One region of the Streptomyces sp. 3211.6 genome, then DNA from elsewhere that is predicted to be linked to it. Evidence: riboswitches for the same ligand, from Rfam matches in the RefSeq annotation. Region 1 holds a riboswitch; the other holds the start of a gene.
What was found. A riboswitch is a leader RNA that binds a small molecule or an ion and turns the genes downstream of it on or off. The one in region 1 is predicted to bind glycine.
Positions count from the first base shown of each region.

Region 2: it holds a riboswitch for glycine, as region 1 does, so the genes downstream of both, gcvT (glycine cleavage system aminomethyltransferase GcvT) here and gcvP (aminomethyl-transferring glycine dehydrogenase) in region 1, are expected to answer to the same signal.

Region 1 covers NZ_RBXC01000001.1:1,562,270-1,567,513, forward strand. The annotation lists gene gcvP (aminomethyl-transferring glycine dehydrogenase) at 1-2,442, opposite strand, end outside; glycine riboswitch at 2,637-2,735, opposite strand; gene BX286_RS07315 (PRC-barrel domain-containing protein) at 2,848-3,201, shown strand; gene BX286_RS07320 (DNA polymerase IV) at 3,204-4,622, opposite strand; gene BX286_RS07325 (MerR family transcriptional regulator) at 4,717-5,244, opposite strand, start outside.
Region 2 covers NZ_RBXC01000001.1:5,510,354-5,515,597, forward strand. The annotation lists gene BX286_RS25615 (L-serine ammonia-lyase) at 1-397, opposite strand, end outside; gene glyA (serine hydroxymethyltransferase) at 655-1,911, opposite strand; gene gcvH (glycine cleavage system protein GcvH) at 1,929-2,309, opposite strand; gene gcvT (glycine cleavage system aminomethyltransferase GcvT) at 2,404-3,519, opposite strand; glycine riboswitch at 3,672-3,775, opposite strand; gene BX286_RS25635 (AAA family ATPase) at 4,008-4,652, shown strand; gene BX286_RS25640 (enhanced serine sensitivity protein SseB) at 4,820-5,244, shown strand, end outside.

The DNA.
Region 1 (5,244 bases):
GTGCGCGACCAGGTCGCCCGGGCCGGTGTAGAGCACCGGGTAGTGCGGCTCCAGGCGCTTGGCGATGTAATTGGCGCCGAGCACCGCGACCTGCGTGGCGCGCTTGAGGCCCTCGCCGCCCATCAGGCGCACGTACGACCAGGAGATCGGCAGGATGCCCGCCGAGCCCCACGGCGCGGCCGAGATCGGGCCGACGCCCGTCTCGGGTCCGGCGGTCGGCTGGAGCGGGTGGTTCGGCAGGTACGGGGCCAGGTGCGCCCGGACACCGACCGGGCCGACGCCCGGGCCGCCGCCGCCGTGCGGGATGCAGAAGGTCTTGTGCAGGTTCAGGTGCGAGACGTCGCCGCCGAAGTGACCCGGCTTGGCCAGGCCCACCAGGGCGTTCAGGTTGGCGCCGTCCACGTAGACCTGGCCGCCCGCCTCGTGCACCTGGGCACAGATGTCGGCGACGTGCTCCTCGAACACACCGTGCGTCGACGGGTAGGTGATCATGAGCACGGCCAGCTCGTCGCGGTACTGCTCGATCTTGGCGCGCAGGTCCTCGGTGTCGACCTCGCCGTCGTCGGCGGTCTTGACGACGACGACCTTCATGCCGGCCATCACGGCGCTCGCGGCGTTGGTGCCGTGCGCGGAGGACGGGATGAGACAGACGGTGCGCTGCTCGTCGCCGTTCGCACGGTGGTAGGCGCGCACGGCCAGCAGGCCGGCGAGCTCGCCCTGGGAGCCGGCGTTCGGCTGGATGGAGACCTTGTCGTAGCCGGTGACCTCGCAGAGACGTTCCTCCAGCTCGCTGATGAGCGTGAGGTAACCGCCCGCCTGCTCGACCGGGGCGAAGGGGTGCAGCTGGCCGAACTCGGGCCAGGTGACCGGCTCCATCTCGGTGGTCGCGTTGAGCTTCATGGTGCAGGAGCCCAGCGGGATCATGCCGCGGTCCAGCGCGTAGTCCTTGTCCGAGAGCTTGCGCAGGTAGCGCAGCATCGCGGTCTCGGAACGGTGCTGGTGGAAGACCGGGTGCGTCAGGTACGCGTCCGAGCGCAGCAGGCCCTCGGGCAACGCGTCCGCGGTGGTCGCGTCCAGGGCCTCGATGTCGGCGGAGACGCCGAAGGCGGCCCAGACGGCCTCGATGTCGGCGCGCAGGGTGGTCTCGTCGCAGGAGATCGAGACGTGGTCGGCGTCGGCCCGGTACAGGTTGACCCCGCCCTCACGGGCGGCGGCGACGACCTCGGCGGCCTTGCCGGGCACCCGGGCGGTGACGGTGTCGAAGAAGGAGCCGTGCACCAGCTCGACCCCGCCGGCCTTCAGGCCCGCGGCGAGGATCGCGGCGTAGCGGTGGGTCCGGCGGGCGATGGTCTTCAGGCCGTCGGGGCCGTGGTAGACGGCGTACATGCCGGCCATGACGGCGAGGAGCACCTGGGCGGTGCAGATGTTGCTGGTGGCCTTCTCGCGGCGGATGTGCTGCTCGCGGGTCTGCAGGGCCAGGCGGTAGGCCTTGTTGCCGTCCGCGTCCACGGAGACGCCGACGAGGCGGCCGGGCAGGGAGCGGGCGTGCTTGGCCTGGACGGCCATGTAGCCGGCGTGCGGGCCGCCGAAGCCCATCGGGACGCCGAAGCGCTGGGTGGTGCCGACCGCGATGTCCGCGCCGAGGGCGCCCGGGGAGGTCAGCAGGGTCAGCGCGAGCAGGTCGGCGGAGACGGTGACGACGGCACCGAGCTCGTGGGCCTGGTCGATGACGGCCTTGATGTCGCGCACGGCGCCGGAGGCGCCCGGGTACTGCACGAGCACGCCGTAGACGCCGCGCTCGGCGATCTCGGCGGGGATGCCCGCGGAGAGGTCCGCGACGACGACCTCGATGCCGATCGGCTCGGCGCGGGTCTCGATCACGGCGATGGTCTGCGGCAGCGCGTCGGCGTCCACGAGGAAGACGTTGCCCTTGACCTTGCCCACGCGGCGGGCCAGCGTCATGGCCTCGGCGGCGGCGGTTCCCTCGTCGAGCAGGGAGGCGCCGGAGGTCGGCAGGCCGGTCAGCTCGGCGACGACGGTCTGGAAGTTCAGCAGCGCCTCGAGGCGGCCCTGCGAGATCTCCGGCTGGTACGGGGTGTAGGCCGTGTACCAGGCCGGGTTCTCCATGACGTTGCGCAGGATCACCGGCGGCGTGAACGTCCCGTAGTAGCCGAGACCGATCATCGAGGACAGGACCTGGTTGCGGTCGGCGAGCGAGCGGAGCTCGGCCAGCACCTCGGCCTCGGTCCGCGCCTCGGGCAGGTTCAGCGCTTCGGCGGTCTTGATCACATCCGGTACCGCGGCGGCGGTGAGCTCGTCGAGGGAGCCGTAGCCCACCTGGGCGAGCATCTTCGCCTGCGCCTCGGCATCCGGGCCGATGTGACGCTGCTCGAAGGGGATGCCCCGCTCGAGCTGGGAGAGCGGAATGCGGTTGGCGGTCATTACGGAGGCCTCCTGGTCGTATGACCTGCGAGGGGCACCACGGCGCGGGCACCCGGACGGCCTCCCCCTCTGTCATCTCAACCTGAGAGCTTCACCGGAGTCTCGGGGGTCGCCCGTCGTCCGGCTTTCACCGTCGGTGAGGAGTGGGACCGGCACTGCGCGCCCGGCACCCGCTCCTGCTTTCCAGAGTGGCCTCGTCGCGTGCGGTACGTATGCCTGAGAGATTCCGGGGAGGATTTGCTCCTTCGGCGCCTCCGTCGAGCTCACTCGGAGGACTCTCCCGCACAGGGTCAACAGCCGTCACCCAGCCTACCAGCGAGGATCTGGACCCTCCCTCGAGTGGCCCCCTATCCCGATATGCACTTTTGTAGTCATTACGGATGACTGCGACCACGTGGAGGGACCGTGCAGACCGACATCGATCCGCGCAGCCTGATCGGCCGCAAGGCGTTCGACCGGAACGGGGCCAAGATCGGCACCGTGGACGAGGTCTACCTCGACGACGCCACCGGCGTACCGGAGTGGGCCGCGGTCCGCACCGGTCTGTTCGGCCGGGACGCCTTCGTCCCGCTGGAGCCGAGCGAGGTCGACGGCGATGTCCTGCGCGTCCCGTTCGAACGCTCCCTGATCAAAGACGCCCCCGACTTCGGTGTGGGCCGCCACCTCTCCCCCGAGCAGGAGCTCCAGCTCTACCACCACTACGGCCTGGACGTCTCCCTGCCCGGCGACTTCCACCTTCCCCCGCCGGAGAACCACTAGGCCTAAGCGCCGCCCACGAGGGGCAGCGGGTCGGAGGGCTCCAGCTCGGGGTCGTCCACCAGGAAGGTGCGGACCCGGCCGGGCGGCGATCCGGGCTGCTCGAAGCGCACGGTGACCCTCCCGACCCCGCTGCCCTGCACCCACCCGGGCCCGTACACCGCGTGCCGTACGTCGCTGCCCGCGGGCCAGTGGCGCACGGCGGCCTGCGCGGGGTCCTCCCCCGGCGCCAGGGCCGTCTCGGCGGCACCCGGAGCCCCCCGGGCACCGGCCGCCCCCGGCCCCCCGTCGTCCTCCTCCGTCTCCCCGGTCCCCTCCGCGGGAGCGGTCTGCGCCTCCTGGGCCGCGGCGCCGAGCGCCTGGGCGAACAGGTCCTCCTGGGTGTAGTCCGCGAGCCCCGTCACGCCGACCCCCAGCAGCCGCACCCCGCCCGTGGTGTCCACGCCCTCCAGCAGCCGCCCGGCCGCCTCCCGCACCACCGCCGGATCGTCCGTGGGCCCGCGCAGGGTCTCGGAGCGGGTCAGGGTGGAGAAGTCGTAGCGGCGCACCTTCAGCACGATGGTCCGCCCCGAGTGCCCCGAGGCCCGCAGCCGGCCCACGCAGCGGTCCGCGAGCCGCTGCACCTCGAAGCGGATGCGGACCCGGTCGTGGATGTCCACGTCGAAGGTGTCCTCCACCGACACCGACTTCGCGTCCCGCTCCGCGACCACCGGCCGGTCGTCCAGGCCCAGCGCCATCCGGTACAGGCCGACCCCGTGCGCCCGGCCCACCATCCGCACCAGCTCGTCCTCACCGGCCTCGGCCAGCTCCCCCACCGTGGTGATCCCGGCCCGGCGCAGGTGCTCCCCGGTGGCCGGCCCCACCCCGGGCAGGGTCCGCACCGACATGGGCGCGAGGAGTTCCCGCTCGGTCCCGGGCTCGATCAGCAGCAGCCCGTCCGGCTTGGCCTCCTCGGAGGCCACCTTGGCCAGCATCTTCGACCCGGCCAGCCCGACCGAGCCGCTGAGCCCCGTCGCGGCGGTGATGTCGGCCCTCAGCCGCTCCCCCGTGGCCCGGGCGCTCGCCGAGTCGAAGGCCCTGCCGCCCGCCTCCAGGTCCACGAAGGCCTCGTCCAGGCTGAGCGGCTCCACCAGCGGCGACAGCTCGCGCAGCAGGCCCATGACGACCTCGCTGACCTCGCGGTAGAGGAGGAAGCGGGGGATCAGGTAGGCGCCGTTGGGGCAGAGCCGGCGGGCCTGGGCCATCGGCATCGCCGAATGCACCCCGAAGCGCCGGGCCTCGTAGGAGGCGGTGGCCACCACCCCGCGGGGGCCGAGCCCGCCCACGATCACGGCCTTCCCGCGCAGGCTGGGCTTCGACGCCTGCTCCACGGAGGCGTAGAAGGCGTCCATGTCCAGATGCAGGATGGTCGGCGCGGTTCTCACAGCACCGATGCTGCCTCATGCCACTGACAACACGGTGATCCGTCGTCGTCGCCCCGGCCGGCGGGCCGTACGCGCCGCGCCGGCGGCCCCGGCGTCAGCCGGCCCGGTTCCGGCGGGCGGCGAGCTCGTCGGCCGGGTTGTGGCCGACCACGGTCTCCCCCGTGTCCACGCGTTCCCCGTGCAGCTGCGACAGCGCGTTCTCGACGTCCCGCCAGACCACGCCCACCGCGATGCCGAAGACCCCCTGGCCGCCCTGGAGCAGGCTCACCACCTGGTCGGGGGAGGTGCACTCGTACACGGTCGCGCCGTCGCTCATCAGCGTCATCCGCTCCAGGTCCGAGAAACCCCGGCCGCGCAGGTGCTGAACGGCGGTGCGGATGTTCTGCAGGGCCACGCCGGTGTCGAGGAAGCGCTTCACGATCTTGAGGACGACGACGTCCCGGAAGCTGTAGAGCCGCTGCGTGCCCGACCCGTAGGCGGGCCGCACGCTGGGCTCCACCAGCCCGGTGCGCGCCCAGTAGTCCAGCTGCCGGTACGTGATCCCCGCGGCGGCGCACGCCGTCGGTCCGCGGTAGCCGACCTGCTCGGGGGCCGGGGAGTCGCTCACCGGTCCGACCGGTTT
Region 2 (5,244 bases), 3.9 Mb from region 1:
TGCCGTTCGCGTGGTACGGCAGCGAGCGGCGGCGGTGGAGGATCAGCTGGCTGGGCTCGTCGAAGTCGATCTCGTGGACGCTCCCTATCTCGGTCCCGAGCAGGCGCAGCTTCCCGGTCCGGCGGATCCGCTCCACCTCGTCGTCGGCGCTCTCCACGTCCACCGTGCGCGGGGAGTGGCCCTCCAGGCCGAGCAGGACCGCCTTGGGGGTGCCGTGGCCGTGGCCGGTGGCGCCGAGGGAGCCGAAGAGCTCCGCCCGGACGGAGGCGGTCTGGGCGAGGAGGCCGTCCTTCTTCAGCCGCGACACGAACATGCGCGCGGCGCGCATCGGGCCGACCGTGTGGGAGGAGGAGGGGCCGATACCGATGGAGAAGAGATCGAAGACGGAGATGGCCACTGGCGGACTCCCTTGTCGGCTCGTGGGGTGGGGAGGGGGGCAGGGGTGTGGTGGAGCGGGGTGGTGCGCGGGGGATCTGCGGATTTTGTCCGGCAGACGAGCGTAACGCGTGGAGATGAACGTTTCGCCTCGTGGAAGGGTCCGCGGGACGTGAGTCAGCTCGCGTTCCGGTGTCCCGGCGGGGAAACGGGCCGGGAAGAAGACAGGAAGGGGCCCGGCCCTGTGCGGAACAAGGCCGGGCCCCTCCTGGCCCGTGACTACAGCGACGGGTAGAGCGGGAACTTCGCGGCGAGCGCGGAGACGCGCGCCTTGAGGTCGTCCGCGTCGAACGCCGGCTTCAGGGCCTGCGCGATGATCTCGGCGACCTCGCGGAAGTCCTCGGCGCCGAAGCCGCGGGTGGCCAGCGCCGGCGTGCCGATGCGCAGGCCCGAGGTGACCATCGGCGGGCGCGGGTCGTTCGGGATGGCGTTCCGGTTGACCGTGATGCCGATCTCGTGGAGCCGGTCCTCGGCCTGCTGGCCGTCCAGCTCGGAGTTGCGCAGGTCGACCAGGACCAGGTGCACGTCGGTGCCGCCGGAGAGGACGGACACGCCCACCTCGGTGACGTCCGGCTGGACCAGGCGCTCGGCGATGATCTTGGCGCCCTCCAGGGTGCGCTCCTGGCGCTCCTTGAACTCGGGCGAGGCCGCGACCTTGAAGGAGACGGCCTTGGCCGCGATCACGTGCTCCAGGGGACCGCCCTGCTGACCGGGGAAGACCGCGGAGTTGATCTTCTTGGCCAGCTCCTGCGTCGACAGGATGACGCCGCCGCGCGGACCGCCGAGGGTCTTGTGCGTGGTGGTGGTGACCACGTGGGCGTGCGGCACCGGGTTCGGGTGCAGGCCCGCGGCGACCAGGCCCGCGAAGTGGGCCATGTCGACCATCAGGTACGCGCCGACCTCGTCCGCGATCCGGCGGAAGGCGGCGAAGTCCAGCTGGCGCGGGTAGGCGGACCAGCCGGCGACGATCAGCTGCGGCTTGGACTCCTTGGCCAGGCGCTCGACCTCGGCCATGTCGACCTGGCCGGACTCGTCGACGTGGTACGGGACCACGTTGTAGAGCTTGCCGGAGAAGTTGATCTTCATGCCGTGGGTCAGGTGACCGCCGTGGGCCAGGTTCAGGCCCATGATCGTGTCGCCCGGCTTCAGCAGCGCGAACATCGCGGCGGCGTTGGCCTGCGCACCGGAGTGCGGCTGGACGTTCGCGGCCTCGGCGCCGAACAGCGCCTTGATGCGGTCGATCGCGATCTGCTCGACCACGTCGACGTGCTCGCAGCCGCCGTAGTAGCGGCGGCCGGGGTAGCCCTCGGCGTACTTGTTGGTCAGGACCGAGCCCTGGGCCTCCATGACGGCGACCGGAGCGAAGTTCTCCGACGCGATCATTTCCAGGGTCGACTGCTGGCGTACGAGCTCGGCGTCGACGGCGGCGGCGACGTCGGGGTCGAGCTCGTGGAGGGGGGTGTTCAGTACGGACATCAGGATCCCCTGGGGTGTCAGTTACCGGTGGTGAGGGCGGTGTACTCGTCGAAGGAGAGCGCGTCCTTGGGCTCCTCCGACAGCTTCACCTTGAACAGCCAGCCACCCTCGAACGGGGCGGAGTTCACGAGGGCCGGGTCGTCCACGACGTCCTGGTTGAACTCGACGATCTCACCGGAGACGGGGGAGTACAGGTCGCTGACCGACTTGGTCGACTCCAGCTCGCCACAGGTCTCGCCCTCGGTGACGGTGTCGCCGACCTCGGGGAGCTGGGCGTAGACGACGTCACCGAGTGCGTCGGCGGCGAAGGCCGTGATGCCGACCGTCGCGACGCCGTCGACGGCGTCCGACAGCCACTCGTGCTCCTTGGTGTAACGCAGCTGCTGGGGGTTGCTCATGACCTGATTCTCCTGGATGCGGTGCGGTGGATACGAACGGTGGTCTTGCGGGCCGGAGGGTGGCCGGCGGGGCGGGGTCCCGGGGACCCGGGGGTCACTTCTGCCGCTTGTAGAACGGCAGGGCCACGACCTCGTACGGCTCATGCGTACCGCGAATGTCCACGCCGACCCCGGAGGTTCCGGGCGCGGCGTGCTCCGCGTCCACGTATGCCATGGCGATCGGCTTGCCCAGCGTCGGCGACGGGGCGCCGGAGGTGACCTCGCCGATCACCTTGCCGCCGGCGACCACGGAGAACCCGGCGCGCGGGACGCGGCGGCCCTCGGCGATCAGACCGACCAGCTTGCGCGGGGCCCGGCCGGCGGCGCGCTCGGCGGCGGCCTCCAGGGCGGCGCGGCCGACGAAGTCGCCCTCCTTCTCGAACTTCACGACCCGGCCCAGCCCGGCGTCGAAGGGCGTGAGGGACGTGGTCAGCTCGTGCCCGTACAGCGGCATGCCCGCCTCCAGGCGCAGGGTGTCGCGGCAGGACAGGCCCGCCGGGACCAGGCCGACGCCCTCGCCCGCCTTGGTCAGCGCCTGCCACAGCTCCACGGCGTGCTCGGGGGAGACGAACAGCTCGAAGCCGTCCTCACCGGTGTAGCCGGTACGGGCGATCAGCGCGGGCACGCCCGCGACGGTGCCCGGCAGGCCGGCGTAGTACTTCAGCCCGTCCAGGTCGGCGTCGGTCAGCGAGGCGAGGATGCCGGGGGACTCCGGGCCCTGGACGGCGATCAGCGCGTACGCGTCGCGGTCGTCACGGACCTCGGTGTCGAAGCCGGCGGCGCGCTCGGTGAGCGCGTCCAGCACCACCTGGGCGTTGGAGGCGTTGGCGACGACCATGTACTCGGTCTCGCCGAGGCGGTAGACGATCAGGTCGTCGAGGATCCCGCCGTCCTCCTGGCAGATGTGCGTGTAGCGGGCGCGGCCGACGCCGACGGTGGAGATGTTGCCCACGAGCGCGTAGTCCAGCGCCTTCACGGCCTCCGGGCCGGTCAGGGTGATCTCGCCCATGTGGGAGAGGTCGAACAGACCGGCCTTGGTGCGCACGGCGTTGTGCTCGTCGCGCTCACTGGCGTAGCGCAGCGGCATGTCCCAGCCCGCGAAGTCGGTCATGGTCGCACCGAGCGAACGGTGCAGCGCGTCGAGCGCGGTCAGGCGGGGGGCAGTGCTCATGGGTGTGGCTCCCGGGTCCCAGGGCATGACATGACGAGGACGATCCTCCCCATCTGTCATCGGAACCTGAGAGGTTCGCCGGGAGTTCCCACGGGGGAACGCCGACTTGCACCTTGGGTGGAGCTGGCGGACAGCTCGCTTTTCAGATCTGCCTCATCCACGCGGTACGGGGCCTGAGAGATTCAAGGGAGGTACTTGCTCCTTCGGCGCCCGGGCACGGCCTCGCGGCCAGCCGGGACTCTCCCGCGCGGATTCAAGCGGCCGGTATGCAGTTGGTGTCCAGATGGCGCACATCATTGCACGGGTCGGGCGGAAGCGGGCAGCGGGGCCCGGAAGAAGGTACGGAACGCCCGTGCCCCCTGCGCTCCCGGGTGCTGGACGCCGGGCCCGGAACCGACCGGCGCGGATTACCGTCTCTTTACATTCAGCGGGCATGGGGCCCTCGCGGTCCGACTCGGGGGGAGACGATCACGGTGCGGAGATTCGGAGTGGCGACCAGTACGGGAACGGTGGACGAGCCCCGGGCGCGGCCCCTCGCGTCCCGCACGGCCCCGGCCGCCGGCACGGTCCGCGACCTGCGCGGACGCGTGGCCCGGGGCCCCCGGCGGCTGAGCTTCCCCGCCGGGGACATCGTGGTGGTGTCCGGTCTGCCGGGCGGCGGGAAGAGCACCCTGATCAAGCGGGCCGTGCCGGGCGGGGGCATCGACTCCCAGGACGTCCGCGAGCGCTGGGAGGGCCGGATGCCGCGGGCGCTGCCGTACGGGGTGTACCGGCCGCTGGTCCGCGCGTCCCATTACCGGACGCTCTGGCGCGAGCTGCGCTCCGGCACCTCTCTGGTCGTCCACGACTGCGGCACCCAGACCTGGGTCCGGGCCCTCCTGGCGGCCTCCGCCCGGCGGCGGGGCCGCCGGCTCCACCTCCTCCTGCTGGACGCCTCCCCGGAGGAGGCCCTCGCGGGCCAGGCCTCGCGCGGCCGGGGCGTCTCGGCGTACGCCTTCGCCCGCCACCGCGCGGCGGTCGGCCGGCTGCTGTCGGCGGCCGAGGCGGGCCGCTCCCCGAGGGGCTGCGCCTCCACCACCCTCCTGGACCGCCGCGCGGCCGCCGCCCTGACGGGCATCACCTTCGACGCCTGACCCGCCCCGGGTGCGCCGCCGCGCGGGGTCTGGGGCGGAGCCCCAGTGAGCGGGGGAGGGGCGGGTAGGGGACCGGCCCCGCGCAGCGGCTCCCGCCCCCGGCGGAGCCGCCCGGTAGCCTCGGGGCGGTAATTCGCCATGGAAACCCCAACGGAGAGCAGGCGCACATGCACGGCAACGGCTGGCCGGCGAACGAGTTGGAGCAGGTACTCGGAACGGCCCTCGGGCAGCCGGACGCGGGCCCCCGCATCCTGGAGGCCCTCGGCCGCAGCCAGGTCTGGGTCCCGCTCCCGCAGGGCGGCGGCCCCGACAGCCCCTCCCTCGACCTCCCCACCATGCTGATCGCCGGCGAGGCGTACGTCCCCGTCTACAGCTCCGAGGCCCAGTTCCGCTTCGCCGCCGGCCCCGCCATGGACTTCGCGATAGCCCCCGCGGTGGAGTTCGCCCGCGGCCTGCCCCCGCAGCTCGGCATCGCCGTGAACCCCGAGGGCGCCGTCGGCGTCCCCCTGCCCCCCGCCGCCGTCGCCCAGCTCTGCCGGGCCGGCCGCACCGAGCTCGACGGCCCCGCCAGCGGCGCCCGCGTCCGCCTCTT